One region of the Paenibacillus gansuensis genome, then DNA from elsewhere that is predicted to be linked to it. Evidence: a T-box and tRNA genes for the amino acid it is inferred to sense, from the RefSeq annotation. Region 1 holds a T-box; the other holds one or more tRNA genes.

The links. A T-box is a leader RNA that pairs with one kind of tRNA and senses whether it is charged. The one in region 1 lies ahead of ACFSUF_RS09005 (valine--tRNA ligase), so its partner is inferred to be a tRNA-Val.
Region 2: it encodes a tRNA-Val, which carries the amino acid that the T-box ahead of ACFSUF_RS09005 (valine--tRNA ligase) is inferred to sense. The anticodon was not compared.

What each region holds. Positions count from the first base shown of each region.
Region 1 covers NZ_JBHUME010000007.1:277,863-288,816, forward strand. Annotated here, with positions in the region: gene hemB (porphobilinogen synthase) at 1-119, shown strand, start outside; gene hemL (glutamate-1-semialdehyde 2,1-aminomutase) at 293-1,603, shown strand; gene ACFSUF_RS08990 (RluA family pseudouridine synthase) at 1,600-2,508, shown strand; gene ACFSUF_RS08995 (LysM peptidoglycan-binding domain-containing protein) at 2,635-3,966, shown strand; gene ACFSUF_RS09000 (hypothetical protein) at 4,201-4,356, opposite strand; T-box leader at 4,560-4,787, shown strand; gene ACFSUF_RS09005 (valine--tRNA ligase) at 4,844-7,516, shown strand; gene ACFSUF_RS09010 (bifunctional folylpolyglutamate synthase/dihydrofolate synthase) at 7,557-8,924, shown strand; gene murC (UDP-N-acetylmuramate--L-alanine ligase) at 8,932-10,308, shown strand; gene ACFSUF_RS09020 (stalk domain-containing protein) at 10,441-10,954, shown strand, end outside.
Region 2 covers NZ_JBHUME010000007.1:588,595-599,548, forward strand. Annotated here, with positions in the region: gene ACFSUF_RS10455 (ABC transporter substrate-binding protein) at 1-463, shown strand, start outside; gene ACFSUF_RS10460 (SGNH/GDSL hydrolase family protein) at 590-1,258, shown strand; gene ACFSUF_RS10465 (hypothetical protein) at 1,394-1,564, shown strand; tRNA gene ACFSUF_RS10470 (tRNA-Met) at 1,659-1,732, shown strand; tRNA gene ACFSUF_RS10475 (tRNA-Ile) at 1,746-1,822, shown strand; gene ACFSUF_RS10480 (protease complex subunit PrcB family protein) at 1,899-2,858, opposite strand; gene ACFSUF_RS10485 (DUF2500 domain-containing protein) at 3,250-3,645, shown strand; gene ACFSUF_RS10490 (RluA family pseudouridine synthase) at 3,717-4,631, opposite strand; gene ACFSUF_RS10495 (hypothetical protein) at 4,831-5,040, shown strand; tRNA gene ACFSUF_RS10500 (tRNA-Val) at 5,112-5,184, opposite strand; gene ACFSUF_RS10505 (hypothetical protein) at 5,448-5,801, shown strand; gene ACFSUF_RS10510 (hypothetical protein) at 5,844-6,032, shown strand; gene ACFSUF_RS10515 (GNAT family N-acetyltransferase) at 6,145-6,666, shown strand; gene ACFSUF_RS10520 (DUF3892 domain-containing protein) at 6,704-6,946, opposite strand; gene ACFSUF_RS10525 (MBL fold metallo-hydrolase) at 6,999-7,736, opposite strand; gene ACFSUF_RS10530 (Spo0E family sporulation regulatory protein-aspartic acid phosphatase) at 8,142-8,312, opposite strand; gene ACFSUF_RS10535 (stalk domain-containing protein) at 8,593-9,171, shown strand; gene ACFSUF_RS10540 (DUF1292 domain-containing protein) at 9,265-9,561, shown strand; gene ACFSUF_RS10545 (DUF1885 family protein) at 9,619-10,038, opposite strand; gene ACFSUF_RS10550 (aminotransferase class I/II-fold pyridoxal phosphate-dependent enzyme) at 10,175-10,954, opposite strand, start outside.

The DNA.
Region 1 (10,954 bases):
GCTGGGTTGATGAGAAGGCAGTCGTGCTGGAAACCATGATCGGCTTTAAGCGTGCCGGTGCGGATATCATCATCACTTATTTTGCAAAAGACATCGCGGCTTGGCTTCAGGAAAACTGATAGCCGGCATACAAACTTGATAGGCGCCCGGAAGGGCGCCTATTCTGTGCAGATAGGATCCAAAAAACACAAATATTTGCGTTGCCCCGATCCTATTCTTTACAATTAGAGAAGTTCCATTTGCGTATTGAAAACCTAGCTATTCCAAATATATATGACAGGTTGTGTGAACATTGACAAGCCAAAACCCTGGAAAACGAATCGATGCCCGTTCCAAAGCTGCGTTTGAGGAAGCAAAACAATACATACCCGGCGGAGTCAACAGCCCGGTCCGAGCTTTTAAATCTGTAGGCTTAACCCCTGTGTACATGGAACGCGGAGAAGGCGCGCGCGTGTACGATATCGACGGTAACACGTATATCGATTATGTCGCTTCCTGGGGGCCGCTCATTATGGGGCACGCGCATCCGGAAGTGGTGGAGGCCCTGAAGAAAACGGCTGAGAAAGGCACCAGCTTCGGCGCTCCGACGGAAATGGAAACACTGATGGCGAAACTGGTATGCGAACGCGTGCCTTCCATCGACATTGTCCGGATGGTGAACTCCGGAACAGAAGCGACAATGAGCGCGCTGCGGCTTGCCCGCGGTTACACGAAACGCAACAAAATTATGAAATTCGAAGGCTCCTATCACGGGCATGCCGATGCACTGCTGATTAAAGCCGGATCCGGTGTAGCTACACTGGGACTGCCTGACAGCCCCGGCGTACCCGAAAGCGTCGCAGCTAACACGATTACCGTACCATATAACGATCTTGAGACAGTGAAAGCGGCATTCGAGCGTTTCGGCGAGGAAATCGCGTGCATCATCGTCGAACCGATTGCCGGCAATATGGGCGTCGTCCCGCCGCTGCCGGGATTTCTGGAGGGGCTTCGTGAAATTACGAACCAATACGGCGCTCTGCTGATTTTCGATGAGGTCATGACAGGCTTCCGTGTACATTTGAATTGCGCACAGGGATTGTATGGCGTTACCCCGGATTTGACCTGCTTAGGCAAAGTAATCGGCGGCGGACTGCCGGTCGGAGCGTACGGCGGAAGACGCGACATTATGGAACAGATGGCGCCAAGCGGCCCGATCTATCAAGCAGGGACCCTTTCCGGAAATCCGCTGGCGATGGCGGCGGGATATACGACGCTGAAGCTTCTCGGCGAGCCGGGCGTTTATGAAAAGCTGGAGAGCTTGTCGAAGAGATTGGAAGAGGGCTTTGCGAAGAATTCCTCCGAATTAGGAATCGCCAGCACGATCAACCGGGTTGGATCGATGGTATGCCCTTTCTTCACGGATGTGCGTGTAGTCAACTATGATACGGCCAAAACGTCCGATTTGGAGCGTTTTAAAGCTTACTTCGGCAGTATGCTGGATCTTGGCGTAAGCGTAGCCCCGTCGCAGTTTGAAGGAATGTTTGTGTCCGCGGTTCATACGGAAGCGGATATCGACGCTACGATAGAAGCGAACCGCACGGCCCTTCAGCGCCTAAGATGAGCGGTTTAGACGGCGCTCTTCGCAAGGGCGACTGGCTGGAGCTGCGTCTGAACGCGGCGGATGCGGCCGAAGCCTCCGCCCCCGGGCAGGCAGCTGCAGTGGCCGGACGTCTGCTGGAGGCGCCGCAGCTGGCCCGCCGGCTGCAGGCATCGGGGGGGCTGCAGCTTAGCGGAGACCGGCTTAGGCTGCGCCTGTTTCCGGCCGAACCGGCCGGGTTCGAACCCGAGTGGATGGACCTGACGGTCCTGTATGAGGACGATTATGCCATGGTCGTCCACAAGCCGGCCGGCGTGAAGGTTCATCCGACGACAGGGGAAACGGGCACGCTGGCTCATGGCGTGGCGGCCTATTATGAAGCGACCGGCCAACAGCTGGCGGTACGCCATGTCCATCGGCTCGACGAGTGGACGAGCGGGCCGGTGCTCTATGCGAAAGGCGCTTACGCCCTGCAGCGCCTGGACGAAGCGATGCGCCTGAAAGCGATCGGGCGCATCTATCTTGCTCTGGCCCAAGGCGAGCTATCGCCGCCTTCGGGCCGCATCGACGCGCCGATCGGCCGCGACCGGCACCATAAGCAGCGACGGCGGGTTTCGCCCACGGGCGACCCCGCCGTCACGCATTATGACACGGTCGCAGCCTCCGGCGGCGCCTCGCTGGTGCGGCTGCGCCTCGAGACCGGCCGCACGCATCAAATCCGCGTGCACCTGAGCCATCTCGGGCATCCGCTGCTCGGCGATATGCTCTACGGCGGCGCCCGGCGGGATATCATCTCCCGCCAGGCGCTGCACGGCGAGCGTCTGGTGTTCCCCCATCCCTTATCGGGGGAACAGATTGAACTGGCAGCAGCGCCTCCGGAAGATTTCCGGAAGGCTTGCGCCAAACTGGGTCTGCAACTGGATCGATAGAACGTTCCTTAGGCTTAAAAATATAGTCATGCTCCTCCCTACCAGGCCATATACATAGATGGAAAGCATTTGTGTATGTCTGGCTGACCAACTTTTATAGCAATGTCTGAGGGGAGGATTCTAACCGTGGCTACGCAGGACGGATTAAGGTTTGACATTTATGAGCGCTTCTCGCTGGCGGAAGAAAGTTCCGGCATCCAGCAGCTGGAAGAGGCGGAACTTCTGCCTTATATTGAAGTCTATTCCAACGGGGAACAAGCTGTACTGAGGGGGAGTCTGCAGTTAACAGGCAAGTATGTGGCTGAAGACGATTATCGTAGCGGTGTGGACCTGACGCATACGATCCCTGTGGAAATTTCGATTCCGATGAGCCGCATCAACCGATTGGAAGACATCCAGGTGGAAATCGAGAATTTTGACATCGATTTGTTATCAAGCCGGAGCTTGAATGTAACGGGGCTGTTGACACTCAGGGGCGTACAGATGGTCGCTGAGACGATCGAGTCCCGCTGGGACGAGGAAGAAATCGTTGCCGTCCACCAGGCGCCGGAAATTTACGGTGCCCCGGGGTACAGGGATGAAGAGGAAGATCATCAGCAGCAATTTCAACAGGAGCAGCAGGCTCAACAGGAGCTGTATGAGCAGCAGCAGGTTCAGCAGTTCCAAGAATCCTATCAGGATCCATATCAGGCGCAGCAGCCTTATAACGGCGATCCTGCCGAGTCGGCGCAAGTGACTTTTGATCAGCTGGGACAACCGCAGGAACGCGAGATTTTCCCTTGGGAGCTTCCTTTGGAACAAAGGGACGCCGAATCTTACGGCCGGCTGCAGTCCGCCGCCATTGATGAACAACAGCAGGCTGAAGACAGGGAGCCGTCCCCGTATTATAATCAGGAAACGGAAGCACAAGTGTATGTTCCGGAGGAGATCCATGTCGAAGCTCAACAACCCTCCTATCCTGCGGCATTAGAGTCGGCACCTCCAATAGATGAACCGTTTGCCTATCAGAGAGAGGAAAGTTACGGGCAGCAGGAAGAGAGCCTTGCTGATTTTCAGGATGCTTCCGCACAGGAATACATTCCTGCTGAAGCTAAGGAACCCCGCCTTGCTTTCGGTGTAACCCGTGACGCTTCCTCCGGCCAAACCGGGCAGTTCGGCTTCCAGAACCTGATCCACAACCCCCCGGTCCGTGATGCTGCGGCAGAGGAAGCTTATGTAGCCGAGGCTCCTGCGGCTTCAGCCTCCACTGGAGATGAACTCGAGTGGAAAACGCTGTTCCTGAACGGCGCTAAGGAGGAAAATGTGTTCCGGCGGCTGAGAATGTGCATCGTACAGCGCGAGGAAACGCTGACCACCATTGCGGAAAGATATAACCTGAATCCAAGGGAGATCGTGCTGTATAACCGGTTAAACGACCAGACTGTTTCCGAAGGACAGGTACTTTACATTCCCCGCTGACAACTTAGCGGCAGCCTTATATGCTATTTTCTCAAATTACTTAGTAAGAAAGCCTCCCTGCAGCGGCTTGTTCCGCAAAGCAGGGAGGCTTCTTTCACATTTTATAAGGAATCAGTATTTCCTTTTACTCTGTTCTGATCTTTCCCAGATAAAAACGAACTGTCCCGCTATACAACGGCGCAAGCCGTTTCACCATGTTTCATCAGCAAACTCCGTTCAACGGGACGGTTCCGGTCAATACATTTCCAGCAGGATGCCCAAGTAGGCCAGAAACAGTACAAACAGCAGGATAACATCCAGCCCTGTCGGAAACAGGAGCGTACGAATGAACTGCACGCAGATCAGCGGAAACAGCACGCCCTTGATATGATACCGGATTTTCCACCACATTTTGTCCGATCTCCCCGCCTCGTAAATAGTTGATCTATCGATGCTTCAGTATATGTCATTCCCCGGCATAATGTCCCGGTTACTATCATCGTATGTAACGGACCAGCCCGGTTATGCCTGAATCGGGCTTGTCAAAGGTTGACTAGGTGTGCAAGGTTAGGTATTATAGTTGTTATATATGTCAATACTGTTTTTCATTAAGGGAAACAACGTTGAACGGGAGGAGTACGCAGCCAACCCTTCAGAGAGCGGAGCTATTAGCTGAGAGGCTTCGCAGGATGTAACTTGCGGAAAGTCGCCCCGGAGTTGCCTGATGTGCGTCAGGCCGGCTGCAGCCGTTATCTGTATGAGTGCCGTATCGATAGGTGTCCTGCCGGATGCCGATGCGGAATGAAGGTGGTACCACGGAAGCTGAACCTTTCGTCCTTTGCGGGCGGAAGGTTTTTTTGCGTTTACTTTTACTTGAGTTTAGTTGGAGGATGGAATCATGGCGGAAAACAAAGACACAGTTCAACCCGGCTCGATGCCGACTACGTATGATCCGAAAGCGGCGGAGACCAAATGGACCGCTTACTGGAACCGGAATGAATTTTTTAAAGCAGGCACTCGTCCCGGTGCTGAGCCCTATACGATCGTAATCCCGCCTCCGAATGTTACAGGGATGCTGCATATCGGCCATGCGCTGGATTTCACTTTGCAGGATATTCTGATCCGCTCCAAACGGATGCAAGGCTATGACACGCTCTGGCTGCCGGGAACGGATCATGCGGGCATTGCTACCCAAACACGCGTTGAAGCTAAGCTTAGAGAAGAGCAGGGACTTTCCCGCTACGACCTGGGCCGGGAGAAATTCCTGGAGCAAGTATGGGACTGGAAAGACCTTTATGCAAATACGATCCGTGAACAATGGGGCAAAATGGGCCTCTCTCTGGACTACAGCCGCGAGCGTTTCACTTTAGACGAGGGCTTGTCCAAAGCGGTTCGCGAAGTGTTCAAGAAGCTGTATGACAAAGGCCTGATTTACCGCGGGAACTATATTATCAACTGGGATCCTGCAGCCCGCACGGCTTTATCCGATATTGAGGTTGAGTATAAAGAAGTGCAGGGCCATCTCTACCATCTTCAATATCCGTTGAAGAATGGAGGGGGCTACATTACAGTAGCGACCACCCGTCCCGAGACGATGCTCGGCGACACGGCTGTTGCGGTTCACCCGGAAGATGCGCGCTATAAGCATCTGATCGGTGAAATGATTGTGCTGCCTGTCATCGGCCGCGAAATTCCAATTATCGGCGACGAGTATGTGGAAAAAGATTTCGGAAGCGGTGCCGTGAAAATTACGCCTGCACATGATCCGAACGATTTCGAAGTAGGCCTAAGGCATGAACTCCCGCAGATTCTGGTGATGGATGAGTCCGGTACCATGAATGCCAACGCCGGTAAATATCAGGGTTTGGACCGTGCGGAATGCCGCAAACAGATTGTAGCCGATTTGAAAGAGTCCGGCGTATTGGTTAAAATAGAGGACCATGTACACCAGGTGGGCCACAGCGAGCGCAGCGGCGCCGTTGTTGAACCTTACCTCTCCACACAGTGGTTCGTACGCATGAAGCCTCTGGCGGAACGTGCGATTGAAGCGCAGAAATCCGGCAAAGGGGTACAGTTCGTGCCTGACCGGTTCGAGAAGATTTACCTGCATTGGATCGAGAATGTCCGCGATTGGTGTATTTCCCGCCAGCTGTGGTGGGGACACCGGATCCCGGCCTGGTACTGCAACAGCTGCGGGGAAGCTACCGTATCGGCTGAAGATGTAACCTCCTGTTCTTCTTGCGGCTCTCAGGAGCTGCGCCAGGACAACGATGTGCTTGACACATGGTTTAGTTCCGCCTTATGGCCGTTTTCAACGCTGGGTTGGCCTGAAGATGCTGAGGACCTGAAACGTTTCTATCCGACAAGCGTGCTCGTTACCGGTTACGATATTATTTATTTCTGGGTAGCCCGGATGATCTTTACGGCACTAGAGTTTACGGATGAAATACCGTTCAAAGACGTGTTGATTCATGGACTTGTACGCGATGCGGAAGGGCGCAAGATGTCCAAATCGCTTGGCAACGGGGTTGACCCGCTTGATGTCATCGAACAATACGGCGCAGATGCGATGCGCTTTATGATTTCTACCGGCAGCACGCCTGGCCAGGATTTGCGTTTCCGTCTGGAGAAGGTGGAACAGGCCCGGAATTTTGCCAATAAAATATGGAATGCTTCCCGTTTTGCCCTGATGAATCTGGAAGGTTTCACAGCTGCGGACATCGATCTGAGCGGGGAACTGGGTACAGCCGACCGTTGGATTTTGCATCGTTTGAACGAAACAGCCCGCGATATTACCCGATTGATGGATTCTTATGAGTTCGGTGAAACAGGACGTCTGCTGTACAATTTCATTTGGGACGATCTGTGCGACTGGTACATCGAGTTTGCAAAACTGTCGCTTTATGGCGAAGATGCTGCAGCTAAGAAGAAAACCCAGTCCGTCCTGGCTTATGTTCTGGATCAGACACAGCGTATGATTCATCCGTTTATGCCTTTCATCTCCGAAGAAATTTGGCAGCATCTGCCTCACGAAGGAGAGACCATTACATTGGCTGCTTGGCCGGAGTATAAGCCTGAATTCGAAGCGCCTGAAGCTGTGAAGCAAATGGAGCTGCTGATGGACACCATCCGGTCGGTCAGAAACGTTCGCGCGGAAGTGAATGTTCCGATGAGCAAAAAGATCGAATTGATCGTGAAGCCGTCGAATGCGGATACGGAAGCTATTCTTAGCAGCAATGAAGCTTATTTGATCCGTTTTTGCAACACGTCTTCGCTTACAGTGGATGCGTCAGCGGAAGCACCGGATAAAGCGATGACTGCGCTGGTGACCGGTGCCGAGCTGTTCCTGCCGCTGGCCGGTTTGATTGACATCTCTCAAGAGATTGCGCGGCTTGAGAAAGAACTTCAGACATTGAACGCCGAAGTGGAACGGGTCGACAAGAAGCTCTCGAATCAGGGCTTTGTCGCCAAAGCGCCGGCGCATGTGATTGAGGAAGAGAAAGCCAAGCAGCTGGATTACGCCGGTAAACGGGATAAAGTAGCCGCAAGGCTGGCGGAGCTTCGCGGTTAAGTTCCATTTCAATTCAGAAGTGTAAAGGGATGAACCTAGGATGACAGAGCATAGAAGCGATAAGGCTCTAATGAGCTACACGGAAGCGGTGGACTGGATTAACGGCTTGATCCCGTTTGGAATCAAGCCGGGCCTAGGGCGTATGGATTGGCTGATGGAGCGGCTGAATCATCCGCACCGCAGGCTTAAATTTATCCATGTCGCCGGTACGAACGGAAAAGGCTCGACCTGTGCCTATTTGGATCAGGTGCTTCGTCAAGCCGGTTATGAGGTGGGGATGTTTACATCCCCTTACATAGAAAAGTTCACAAACAGGCTCAAGCTGAACGGGGAAGATATCCCTGAGGATACTTTACTGACGCTTGCCAACAGGCTGAAGCCGCTGGCCGAAGAGCTTGCACGGACTGAACTGGGCTCCCCAACGATGTTTGAGGTGACGACGGCGCTGGCGATTTTATACTTCGGCACCGTTGCCTTTCCGGATTATGTAGTGTGGGAAACAGGTCTTGGGGGCAGGCTGGACTCTACCAATATTGTTACGCCGGTTGTGTCCATCATCACCAACATCGGGCATGATCACATGGATGTCCTGGGAGAGACGCTGGCTGATATTGCGAAGGAGAAAGCGGGGATTATCAAGCCGGGCGTTCCTGTCGTAACGACGGTAACCCAACCGGAAGCGGTCGAAGTAATCCGCAGCAAAGCCAGGGAATGCAAAAGTACGCTATATTTACTGGGAGAACAGTTTACAATCGAGCCTTTGGAGGGTAAAGAGAACGAGCAGAGCTTCCGTTTCAACGGCCCGTTCCGGCCGATGGATGCCATTACGATTTCGATGAACGGGCGCCATCAGCTGACGAATGCCGGTGCAGCCTTCATGGCATTGGAAGTGCTGCGTCAATATTATGCGGCGATATTAGAGGATAGTGATGTTCTTCAGGCGTTCCGCAGCACAGGCTGGCCGGGCAGGCTGGAAATGCTCTCAAGGGAGCCGCGGATCCTGGTGGATGGAGCTCATAATCCGGAAGGGGCGGCTACGCTTGCCGATTCTCTTAAAGCTGTCTACTCTTACGGCAAACTCAATTTGATTATCGGGATGCTCTCGACGAAGAATCATTTGGCTTATTTAAAGCATATACTGCCAATAGTGGATCATCTGATCCTTACCGAGCCGGATTTTCGTAAAAAAATGGACGCGGAGGAACTTCACCGTATAGCAGAACAAGCACAACAGGAACTAGGCATACAAATCCCGATGACGGTGGAGCCTGATTGGCGGAAAGCGCTGGATCTTTTGACCGGAATGACCGGGGCGGAGGATCTCGCCGTCGTCTCAGGTACGTTATATTTAATCTCGGATGTGCGATCTTGGATTTTATATCATTCCGATTCGGAAAAGGGTTGGTGAGACAGATTTGAATACAGCAGAACATGTACATTTCATAGGAATCGGCGGTTACGGAATGAGCGCTATAGCCAGAGTGATGCTCGAGATGGGATACCGGGTCACCGGTTCCGATGTAGCCCAGCAGGAACTGACGGAAAAGCTGGCCGCCAAAGGCGCGCACATTTATATCGGCCACGAGGCCGGCAATGTTCAAGGGGCTAATCTGGTCGTCTATTCTACGGCGTTGACGAAAGATAATGTCGAGATGGTAGAAGCGGAGAAATTGAACATTCCTGTGATTCACCGCTCCCAGATGCTAGCGAGGCTGATGAATGAACGTAAAGGGGTTGCGGTTGCCGGCGCTCACGGCAAGACGACGACTTCTTCCATGATCGCGCTGGTGATGGAATTGTGCCAAACCGATCCTACTTATATTATCGGCGGAGAAATTATGAACGTCGGAAATAACGCGAAAGCGGGAAAAGGGGACTATGTCGTCGCGGAAGCGGATGAGAGCGACGGTTCTTTCCTGCAGTATCATTCTACATTGGCGATCGTAACGAATATCGAGCCGGATCATTTAGAGAATTACGACGGCGACTACGAAAAATTAAAAGCAGCCTATGTAAAGTTTCTCAGCCAGGTGAAGCCGGACGGCAAAGCTGTCATCTGTTTGGACGATCCTACTCTTGAGGAGATGAAGCCTAGATTAAAGAGCGAAGTCATTACTTACGGAATCCATTCCGATGCCGATTTCACGGCTGTTAATATCCGGCTCGGAGACAGGAAAGTAGCTTATGATGTCGTTAACAACGGCACGAAACTGGGCGAAATTGAATTGTCGGTTCCGGGCAAACATAACGTTCTTAACTCTTTGGCCACAATTATCGTATGCTTGGAAGCGGGAATTCCGTTTGAACGGATTGCCGAGGCGATTAAGGAATTCAGAGGAGCTAAGAGACGCTTTCAAGTGTTAGGCGAAGTCGATGATATTCTCATTATCGACGACTATGCTCACCATCCGACGGAAATCGTAGCTACCATATCAGCTGCTAAAGCAACCGGTAAGCACATCATTGCCGTGTTCCAGCCGCAGCGGTACACCCGGACGTTCTTCCTTCTGGAACAGTTCAGCAGAGCTTTCCATGAAGCCGACGAAGTGATCATTACGGATATATACTCTCCGGCAGGCGAAAAACAGATCGAAGGCGTGAACTCCAAGAGGCTGGTGGAACTGATTATTCAGAACAGCAATAAGAATACAATGTATTTGCCGACCAAAGAAGAGGTTCAGTCTTATTTGCTTGGGCGGGTAAAAAGCGGCGACCTGGTAATTACTATGGGTGCCGGTGACATCTGGAAAGCGGCCGACGGACTTTCAAAGCAGCTTCGTTCGCGCAGTTAATTCAGCAGAAAATCAAGGAGACCCTTGCCTTACATGGCAGGGGTTCTTTTTATGGAAAAATATAGGTTGACGAAACTCTAAACCTGTCGTTATAATCTGAGGGATTTGCAGTTAACGCTGGGAGGTATTTCTATGAAATGGAAACTACTGTTAATGTCATGTGCGGCGTTTGGGGGAATCGCGAGTGCATCTCATGCGGCATCTAACGATATTGATGTAAGCATCAACGGAAAACCGGTCACTTTTCGTGCCGCTCCGGTGAGCAGCGGCGGTTCCGTGTTTGTTGAATTTGTTTCTGTATTTAAACAGTTGGGCTATTCCTCCAGCTATGATCCCAAAACCAAAATGATCAAAGCAAGCAACGGCCAAACCAAGATTTTTCTGCAGCTTGGAAGCAAGTCGGCTTACATCAATGGGGTAAAGAAACAATTGACGTCTGCACCGCAGGCAGTAAAAGGATTTACGTTCGTCCCTCTGCGTTTCATAGGCGAAGCTGCCGGCAAAGATGTGCAGTGGAATGCCTCCTTGAATTCCGTTAAGATAGCGGACAAAGTGGATCTTTCGGTGGAGAAGCCTAAATTGATCAAGGCTTACAACGATTTAATGACCGCCGAAAGTAAAGAGGATGCCGCTGCTTTTATGGCAT
Region 2 (10,954 bases), 310 kb from region 1:
TGTTCACCCTGAACAGCCGACAGTAGGCGGGAATATTTGGATGAACAGCGTAATGGGAATTAATGCAAAGGCCCAGAACGTGAAGGATGCATGGGATCTGATCAAATTTATTAACGGTGAAGATTGGGCGAAACTGAAGTCCCGCAGCAGTTATGAACTTGTATCCCGCACTAAATACAACAAACCTAAAGATGGTTATAACTATAATATCGCTGCATTTTACAAACTGACTCCGGTTCCGACTCAGGATAATTTAAGCAAGCTTTATCAACAGATGCCTAACCTGTACCGTGTTCAGGAGATTGGACGGAACAAGTTCCAGGAAGTGATTAAAGGAAAGAAAAAAGTCCGCGATGCCCTGAAAGAATGGAACACAGAAGGGAACGCGATGCTCCAGGAGATTAAGAAGAATCCTTCTGCCCCGATCGGGGGGGACGTAGGCGGAGCGGTGTACAGCAAGTAATGCAGGTCTGAATAAGGTGCCGTTTTCAACGGCACCTTATTTTTGCTTCACGGCGAAGAAAGGATTCTCGAATGAAACGGCGAATGCATACGGTGAAGTGATTGATTTACATGGGAGGGACATACAGTGAAATTAGCTAAAAGCGATACTTGGGTTTTGATTGGCGATTCCATCACGGACTGCGGCAGAAAGCACCCGCAAGGTGAGGGCTTGTTTGATGGTATAGGGAAAGGATATGCGGCGCTTGCGGAAGGTTTGATCCATTCCTTTTATCCCGAGCTAGGAATACGAATGATCAATATGGGTTCAAGCGGCCATACAATCAAAGATTTGAAAGGACGTTGGGAGACGGACGTAATACAGTTAAAACCGGATTGGGTGTCCATCCTGATCGGAATCAATGATGTATGGCGCCAATTTGATCAGCCTTTGATTAAGGAATCACATGTATACATAGATGAATACGAATCTACCCTCCGGTCATTGGTTGGGCGAACTTCCTCGCAGGTGAAAGGGATCGTGCTGATGGCCCCATTTTATTTGGAGCCTAATAAAGAGGATGCGATGCGTGCTATGATGGACCGGTATGGAAAAGCAGTAAAGAATATTGCTGAAGAATACGGAGCTTTATATGTTGATACTCAGGCATATATGGATCGCTTAATGGAACATATTTATCCCGCCACTTTAGCCTGGGACCGGGTTCATCCTAATTTTACTGGGCATATGACAATTGCCCGAGCGCTGCTGGATGTTCTGGATTTTGACTGGGCACTGAGGAAAGCAAATGTTTAGACCGACTTGTTCGGTCTTTTTTTATATATCTTCCATTCAGGGAAGGCTTTATTTTGCGGGAACATGGGTAATCTATAGATAAATAAGGCAGCGGACCCTGCTGCATAAATGAAGTTGTAAAGGAGCAGGATCATCATGAATTGGGTCTATTGGGGCCGGTTATACGAAACGAAATTCCAGGCAGGCTGTTTAGCGAAACGAATGGAGAATGACTGGTGGATTTACGGGTACGAATGTCCGCGGGAAATTGAAGTATTCCGTTCACGTAAAGGAAGATTCGGTGTCCGTTATACGCATCAGACGTAAATCTGTTATCCCTTTTGTTAAAAAAAGATTGACTTATGGCTCTCGAATAGTGTATATTATTAGTTGTCGCTGTTCGAAATAATGCAAACTCTGACGCGGGGTGGAGCAGCTCGGTAGCTCGTCGGGCTCATAACCCGAAGGCCGCAGGTTCAAATCCTGCCCCCGCAATACTATTGCATAAGGGCCCTTAGCTCAGTTGGTTAGAGCGGTCGGCTCATAACCGATTGGTCGGGGGTTCGAGTCCCTCAGGGCCCACCATAAGTATGATACGGTGAGCAACAAATACATAAACAAGAAAGCCCTCTGAGTAACCTCAGAGGGCTTTCTTTCTGTTTTATGAAGCTTGCTTCATTTGAATTCCAGGAGGCTTTGTTCCTTCCGAATCAGGTGAAAGGACAGCTTTATAAACAGAAGGGATGTAAGTTACTGTTTTCGCTTCGGTAATTACTTGAGGATACATTTTATCGGGATCGGGGCTCATAACCTTATAGGAAATGACTGCTGTGTCTTCAGTATAGGCAACCTTCGTAATTACAATCCCATATCCAGGGTTTGGGAGTTGAGCGGTTAAGATCACTTTTGTAATATCCTGATTTACGGCCGTAGTTGTAAGTTGTACTTGAGTATTGGTGTCCTCTCCGGGAGGCTGCGGTTGAATCGGTTGGGAGGCCCTCAGGAAGCGGTTTGCATTGTAAGACATGACAGCCGCATCTGAACGGATCAAGAGTTGCTTCGGACGGAACTTGTTGTTGGAATCCAAGGAAGCAATTTTGGCAATCAGCACATGTTGGATGCTGTCCATATAAGTTTTGGTCACCTGATCTTCGTCTTTTATGATCACAAACATTTCGGGGTAGGCAAAATCCCCTCTCGCAGTAATGGCTTTGAACAAATAGTGGGCAAACTGCTCCCTTGTCATGTTGGTGGACGGATCGATGTCTTTAGGAAGGTCGAGGCCGTTACATGCTGCAATAATAAAAAACTGCGAGTACCAAGCCTGGTCCGGTACCTTCGGGAAATAGTCGCTTGCTTTCGGAGCTTTGAAAAAACGCAGATTGTCAATATGGATCCCGGTGGATTTAACGATCATGGCAACTCCTTGAGCAAAGGAAACTTTCTCTTTGGAACCGAAGCGATCTTTTGATACCCCGGTTAGTATTTTTTCTTTTACCAAAGTTTCAATCTTGCTCCCGTCTTCGTTGGATTGCACATCCGAGAAAGCTGAAACTGTAGTGCCCGCCATCAGAAACACAGCAAGCATTAGGAACAGTAAACCAGCTTTTTTCATATTCATGAATCTCACCTCAACAGTAGTAGTTTGATAATCACTTCCATAGACGGGGAAGCAGAAAGAAAGGTTGCGGGATAATAACTCGCTTTAGTGTCCCTCGAAGGGGTGAATTTCATGTATACTATACCATATAAGGAAAAAGGAGGAATAAGGTGAACGTATCTCTCTTGTATGTGCTTGGATTCAGTATTTTCATTGTAGGAGTTATGTGCGGAGCAACGGACTCTAAAAGGAAGTCGTCCTTACTCTGGATCGAAGCTATAATTTAAATACGGACTTATTTATGGCCGATTCGGTTTATGTAAAGCTTTCTGCACTCGGAATCAAGGCGGCTCGGGACGGTTTGGCTTACAGATTGTCATATACATACAGAAATGAAACGGAGGAGTAACAGATGTTTGAGCAGCCCGGAGTTTCCGGAGGTTTTTTTCATGGAGCACCGCCAGTGTTTTTAACGTTTTTTCTACTAATATTCTGTTCTATTGCCGGTCTCATTGCCTACAAAATATTCGGAGGAGTTCGGCAATGGTCTGCGAACAATGCTTCTCCTATTTTGAATATTGAGGCAAAAATTATCTCCAAAAGGTACGAAGTATGGGGCGGTTCAGGTGATTCTTCGGCTTCCACATCTTATTTTGTGACTTTTGAACAAACAGACGGTACCAGGACGGAATTTGCGGTAGCTAATACAGAATATGGCTTACTGGCGGAGGGGGATATAGGAACGTTGAGCTATCAAGGGACCAGATACCATCATTTCGTTCGAAACAGAGAATACGTGAAAATGTAGGTCGGCTCCAAAAAGGCGATATAGCAAAAGGATGGGAATCGAAGATTCCCATCCTTTATTGATTGTGCAAGTTACACCGTACGAAAAACATTGGAAAACAATTTCGGGATGGGAGTCTCAAACCGCATTTCCTTCCCCGAAACGGGATGAATGAAGGCAAGGACTCGCGCATGGAGTCCTAATCTTCCGATTCCTCTGCCGCGTGCACCGTATTTCTTATCTCCCACAACCGGATGGCCTAGATCCTGCATATGTACCCTGATTTGATTTTTCCGCCCCGTCTCCAGTTCCACCTCAAGCAGTGAGTAGCTGCGGTTGGATTGGAGTACTTTGTAATGGGTAATTGCGTGCTGACCGTCGTTCGGATAAGGGCTCGAATACATTTTTAATGTTTTGGTTTCCTTAAGCCAAGAAGAGACAGTCCCCTCGTTTTTCTTAAGCTGTCCTTCCACTAAAGCAATGTAAGTGCGTTCCTTTACCAGCTCTTTCCACTGCTCTTGGAGCTTCTGCTGCACTGCTTCGGATTTTGCGAACATCATTACACCCGAGGTGTCCCTGTCTAGACGGTGTACAACGAAAATCCGGCTCGCCGGATCCGCAGCGCGGACATGATCCATCAGCTGCCTGTATGCCGTTAGCTGGGTTTCTTTGTCGGAAGCAATTGAAAGTAACCCGGATTCCTTGGTGATCACTAGTATATCCTTATCTTCGTAAAGAAGGGTGACGCCGGCCAGCGGGGGACGTTCCGGGATTCTCTCTTTACTTACACTGACTTTATCTCCGGGCTTTAACGGATGATTATGCGTGGTCGCGATCTTACCGTTTACGGCAATTTGCCCGCGTGAGAGTGCGGATTTTACAGAGTTTCGGCCCATCCCTGTTACGTTATCCAGCAGAAAGGGGAGAAGATCGGACTGCTCCGTTACCGTGTATTCACGTATAAGCGGCTGTTTAGGTTTGGCTGGAGTTGCTTTTTTGTTATTCATCGATACACTCATTCTCCATCTATTTCATAATGCTTACACTATACCATGATCCGGATGAAAAACAAACGAAGGGCCCTAAGCAAGTCTATGATGGTGTTTGGGCAATCGCGCATTTTCGGAATGAATCCAAACCACCGGACAAGTCAGATCATACCATATACGGTAACACCATTCATTTTCTAAAGGAGGTATACCAACTATGAACGGTCAATTTGGCATGTTTGGCGCGTTTGTCGTGAGTTTTCTGCTGATGCTTGCTCCTTACAGCGGGCTGTCTATCCTTAGCGATCATATGGCCTCATTGGACTGGCTGCAGAAGCTCGTCGTGGATGTAATGCGTCTTGGAGGAACGCTGGGCGCTATTTATTTCGGTTACAAGCTGCTGCGCGCAGAATCCAAAAAGAGCTGACCTCTTCTGAATCCGCTAACAAAGGAACAATAAAAAAGAGCAAGAACCATATCGGTTCTTGCTCTTTGTGATGATCTGAACAGGGATCGAACCTGTGACCCCCACCCTGTCAAGATGGTGCTCTCCCAGCTGAGCTATCAGATCAAATTGAGTGGCGACAAAATGTATAATAACAACTATTCTGCACAATGTCAACACTTTTTGGGCGGCTCAGTTCTTTCTTCTGTATAGATACTACGTAAGGAATCAAAACCAAAATAATCCATTCGGCCTATGTATATCAATCACCACTGATATTCTTGTAATGCAGATTACATTTTTATAAATAGTTTACTGAAAATCATGTCATATTTTGCCGGAATCCTTTATAATATAACTAATCTATGAAAAAGTAGGTATTTAAGACTATGACAACTTTAGAGTTACTAATCCAGAAGGTCTCGAAATTCGTTATTTTTTCTAATCCCGTCACCAAAGGAAACGTACTTGAACAGCGCCCGGCCGATCCAAGGCTGCCGATCCGAGCTTTTTTCGTAATCCTGAAGGAGAGTCAACAAGATGCAGCAAAATTTAATGAGCTTTGGCTTAAACAAGATGGGAATTTTGCTGTAACCGAAATCGGCTACGAGACGGACATCCGGTTTGTCCGGAGCCTTCTCATTCCGAATCTGAAAACGTCAGAGGTAACTGAGCTTTTTCCGGAGCATCAGATTATTGAGCGGTTCAGCACGCTTCTCCAAAAGCATAATACAAGACGGTAACATGTTCGATACTCCACATTTTGGGCAAGGAAGAAGAGACAAATGGCCTATTATATTTCTTACAAAAATCAAATTCTCGGTACAGGAATGACGAAGCAGCGTGCCGAAGAGAAGCTCCGGGACTTAAAGCTTTCATTTGCGGGGCTAGAACTTGTTGAGGTCAAAGAAGAAGATGCTGCTAAACCAGTGACGAAAAAACCGCGGAAACCCCGTAAATCCGTTCAAGCTTGACGACGCGTTTCTGTCCGTTGAACAGCTTGCCAAGCAGCAATCGGGGGGGTATTATTTATAGAAGAAACCGTGAGCCGGAAGGAATGCTCAGTCAATTCCCGGAGGAAAGCTTTTGGGCTATACTTGGCGAGTCCATAGCGGCTGCAGGTTACATACTTCATTAGACCCGGAGATGGTGACGCAGATGGAAATTAGGATTGCGGAGAACGAAGCGGAACTGCAGCAATGCCTGCAAGTGCGTATGGAGGTCTTTGTGGGAGAGCAGAATGTTCCTGCAGATCTGGAAGTAGACGAATTTGATGTCTATCCTTTTAATTGTACACATGTGTTGGTTACAGACGGAGGCCAGCCTGTGGGTGCGGCTAGACTTCGCGGATACGAGAACAACAGCGCGAAATATCAGCGTATTGCTGTATTGAAATCGTACCGGGGGCAAGGAGTCGGAGCCCTTCTGCTAGGGGCTTTGGATAAAATCGCGATAGAGCAGGGCTATAGCTCCGCTGTATTGGATTCCCAATGCCAAGCCGAGGCATTTTACAGCAAATCGGGATTCCATGTTGTATCCACGGAAACTTTCCTGGATGCAGGAATCCCTCATGTGCGGATGACGAAAACTTTTGAAGTAAAAGCGTAAATGAAAAAGACCTCGTAAGAGGTCTTTTTCTGTTCACCTAAAAGATAGGCAAATTATCCAGGTTATTTTCTTTGATGCCGTCAGGATTGCTGCGTAGGTGGTCGTCTCCGTCTCGGCCCTTAAATACATTCACGTTTTGAATCTGCCCGGACTTGGCCATAGCCTGCGCTTGATGATAATCTACCACTCTGCCTGAGGCAAACTTCAGCTCAACGATATCGCCGTCCCCATTTTTGCGCACGGCGACAACTTCTTCCTGCTGGTTTTGATTGGTTTCCATCAAGTTCACACTCCTTTTTATAGAAGTGTCTCACTCTGTGTCATAAACTATACTACCCCAGTGTAATCAGCTCATGTTGTTTGATAAACGTCATCGAGCCGGTTTTCCCCTCAAATTCAGGCATGATGTCATCGTAATGCATAAGATAAACGGATTGTTGGATTTCATCCGGCAGCGTCAGGAGCTGAGCTAACCCGGCATGGACGACAGCGGGCTGTTGAAGTTGGCAGTCGTGTAGAATGGCACGGCACCCTCTTGTATAGTAGACCTCCTCAATCAGCTCACGGCTAAATTGAGCGTCCGCACTATAAAACACGGTCTTATTAATAAAAAGGGAGTAGCTTCTCTTGCCAGGAATATGTTGAGTTTGCACAATTTCCACCTGTAAATTCGGAGTGATGCTGCATATTTCGGTTTCCCGCAAAGGGATAACCTGAAAATAGTGATGGAGCGAATTGAAATCGTCCTGTTCTAGCCCCGCACGCAGGGAATTCTCCCATAAGGTCTCTGTCAGTGTTTCCGGGACATATAAAGGAATCAAGCGTTTATGTACAAACTTCATCTGAAAAGCCAGTTCCTCCAGCCCTCCGATATGATCGGCATGCAGATGTGTTATGAGCACGCCGTCAATGTCTGCGAATGTTCTGCCCGTCTGGTAGAGGGCTAGCGGGGCCGTGATTCCGCAGTCAACCATCAAGGTGAAGCCGTCCTGAAAAACAAGAGCATTGTTGTTAAAAAAACGTTTGGAGAACGCATTGCCTGTCCCCAGCATTTCAAGTGTAACACTCATATAGGTACCTCCTGCCAGCTTCATCTTTCTCCATAAAATTTACCATGTTTCGTTCAGGAAAACAAAGCGGAAGGAAAACGGTACAAATGCCTGCAGATAGGCAGAAGCGGAAAGCGAATTCCCTCGCCAAAACATATTATGAAGTAACAATCAGGGCAGGGGTGAGTGGGGATGGTGAAGGGCAGGGCGAAGAAAAAGGAAATTCCTGTTAAAGATAAAACGATTCACAATATGAGAGTAGTAGGATCGGATACGTGCGCTGTATGCAAGACGCAGTGCGCCAGGGGATTAAGATACCTTGCTAAAATGAGCGAGCCGGGCGTAATCGGAAAAGGTGTGCCTTGTATTTTGACCAAAGGAAGGGCTTATAAATAAGAAAAGAATGGATCGCAAGGTCCATTCTGTTTATATAATCCGATTGTCTTTCATGACCTTCACAATTAAACCGTCCAATTTCTGGCTGATTTCCAGCACTTTAGGATGGCCGAAGTTGTATTTATATTTCTCTGCGGTGTTCAGCAACAGCTTCTTAAGTTGGTCGATTTCGCATGTTAGGTAGTCCTGGTGAGAGGTCATTCGTAATCTTCCTTTATTTCCAAGAATTTATAGTTAGTGTACCATGTTTGGACAAGCAGTAGAAGGAAAAATTGGGCGCGCTAATTTATATTTACAATAAAAGAGTGATTGTGTTATGATTTATCATTTTTCTGTTAAACAAACATTAGACAAACTAAAAAAAAACGAAAATCGGGGAACAAGGCGGAAGAGCCTTCAAAAGTTGTTAAACGGCAGCGCAACTCTTTCCATACCGAAGAGTATAACTTAACTGAAAGAATAACAACTGGAGGTAAGGCGCATGAAGCTAAGACGGATTGTCATCCTGACATTAGCCATTTCCTTATTGGGTACCGCTTCGGTGTTTGCCGACTCGATCGGTCAGCGGGTGCGGGTATTCGTGAATAACAATGAAACATCCGATCCCGGGATAAACGTGGACGGCAAAACAATGCTTTCTCTAAGGGAAATGTCGGAAGCCTTGGGTGCGATCATTACGTGGGATGATGAGACTAAGGACGTAAGGGTGTTTAAACCGAATGTCCATATGATTCTGCTCGACACTGACAAATCGCAGCTTTTTAACGAAGTGGAGCGGGGGAAGGCTAATTTTGTTTTCATTTCGCAGACGGACAACTTGTTGGCCGATGTTTATTCATTTAAAGTACTGATTTCTGACCCGTACGGCAACGCAAAGGATATTGTTCCCGAGACTGTGTTTACTGAGCAGAAGGATACTTATAATACCCGGACGAAGCCTATCGATTACGATTTTAAGTACTCCGGAAAATATACAATTAGTTATATGATGAAGCTGAGCCGTAATGCGGATTACCAGACGGTAGGCAAGAAGGTCATAACTTCGAGGTCCACCAAATAAAGTGATATGACTTTTTGCCAAAATTGACCCTTGATATCAAAAATGTTACGATACCGTTGTGTTACATAATTTAATCCGAAAAGAGGCTTTCGAATGAGCGATCACGTACACGATGAGAACTGCGACCACGAACACGAGGAACAGGTTTTCATCATCACGGATGCCGACGGCAATGAACATGAAATGGTGATGGTATATACGTTTGAATCCGAAGAGCAGGTATACGCAGTACTGCTGGACAAGAACAACCCTGAAGAGGACGGCGTCATTTTCCGTATTGAAGAAGAAGGCGACGAAGCGTTCTTGGAAAGCATTGAAGATGAAGAGGAATGGAACCGTGTAGTAGCGGTTTACAACCAAATCGCTGCCGAGGAATCGGAGAACGTATAAGAAGAATAGAAGAAAGGCCGGCACCGATTCATCGGGCCGGCCTTTCGCATTCCTAATTTATTTGCGCGGATTGAAATACATGATGCGCCCGTTAAACAATTGCAAACGGGCTTTCAGTTTGCGCCCTAAATATTTGCACAGTTCGTTCGCTTTGGCTTTATCCCCGTGAGTGGCGTCAGAAGGAAGAACAATTTGAATGTGCCTGTAAACAGAAGACTCTTCTTGGGAAGTGCCGGTACCTACCACGATATATTTGTACAGGCTGTTCTTGCCTTTCAGGTAAAACCAGATACCTTCTCCGTCAGGCTTTGTTTCGATCGTATAAGGGAAGGCGGCCTCCGCATAATCCCAGCCAAGTTGCTGTCCCGTTAATGCGGCTTGCTCACGGTATTGCAGAAGCAGTTCTCTGACCTCATCGAGTGATATTTCCGCAGAGGAGGACCCTTCAACTAAGGTTACAAAAGCGCTTTGACCCACTGCATCGCACCCCATTTTTCCGAATAATTCCTACGTTAGTTGATCATAGCACCGGGAGTTCGCTTTTACAATGGTCAAAAAAATGACGGTACCTCCATGCACAATTGGGCGCATGCGGTACCGTAAGGGTTTATACTTATTCGAAAATCGCCTCAGGCTCTGAAATGACTTTAATGTGGCGTATGCTGCGGTCTTCGGGACCTTTTACAGGCAAACCTACTTTGACATGGTCCATAATGTAATCTATATTCTCCTGCGTGATGACTTCGCCTGGCAGCAGGATAGGAATCCCTGGCGGATACACGTAAATGAATTCCGCGATAATGCGGTCTGCCGATTCTGTGAACGGAATCATTTCCGTATCGCCATAAAATGCATCCCTTGGTGTAATGGCCAGATGAGGAATTTCGGGAATTTTTACAACCAGTTCGCCCGCGGTACGTTTATTGTAATACTTCTCAGAGAGCTTGCGCATGGCCTCAAGCAAAAGCTCCACATTCTCTCTAGTGTCACCCGGTGTAATCAGGGCGAGGATGTTATACATATCGCTTAATTCCACTTCGATATTATATTCGTCTCTAAGGAAATTCTCGACTTCATACCCTGTCAAGCCGAGATTTCTAACGTGGATGCATAGCTTGGTTGGATCATAGTCAAAGGTAGCTTCCTCGCCTAATATATCCTTCCCGAAGCTGTATAGTCCAGGAATTGCATTGACTTCTTCGCGGGCGTAGTTGGCAAGGGAAATGGCCTTCTCAGCCATGTCGTGTCCGTTGACAGCCAGATTTCTCCGGGACACATCCAAAGACGCCAGTAGCGGGTACGAGGTAGAAGTCGTCGTAAGCATGCTGAAAATCGTCTGAACGCGGAAAGGGTTCACCAAGCCTTTCTTGACATTGAGGACAGAGCTTCCCGT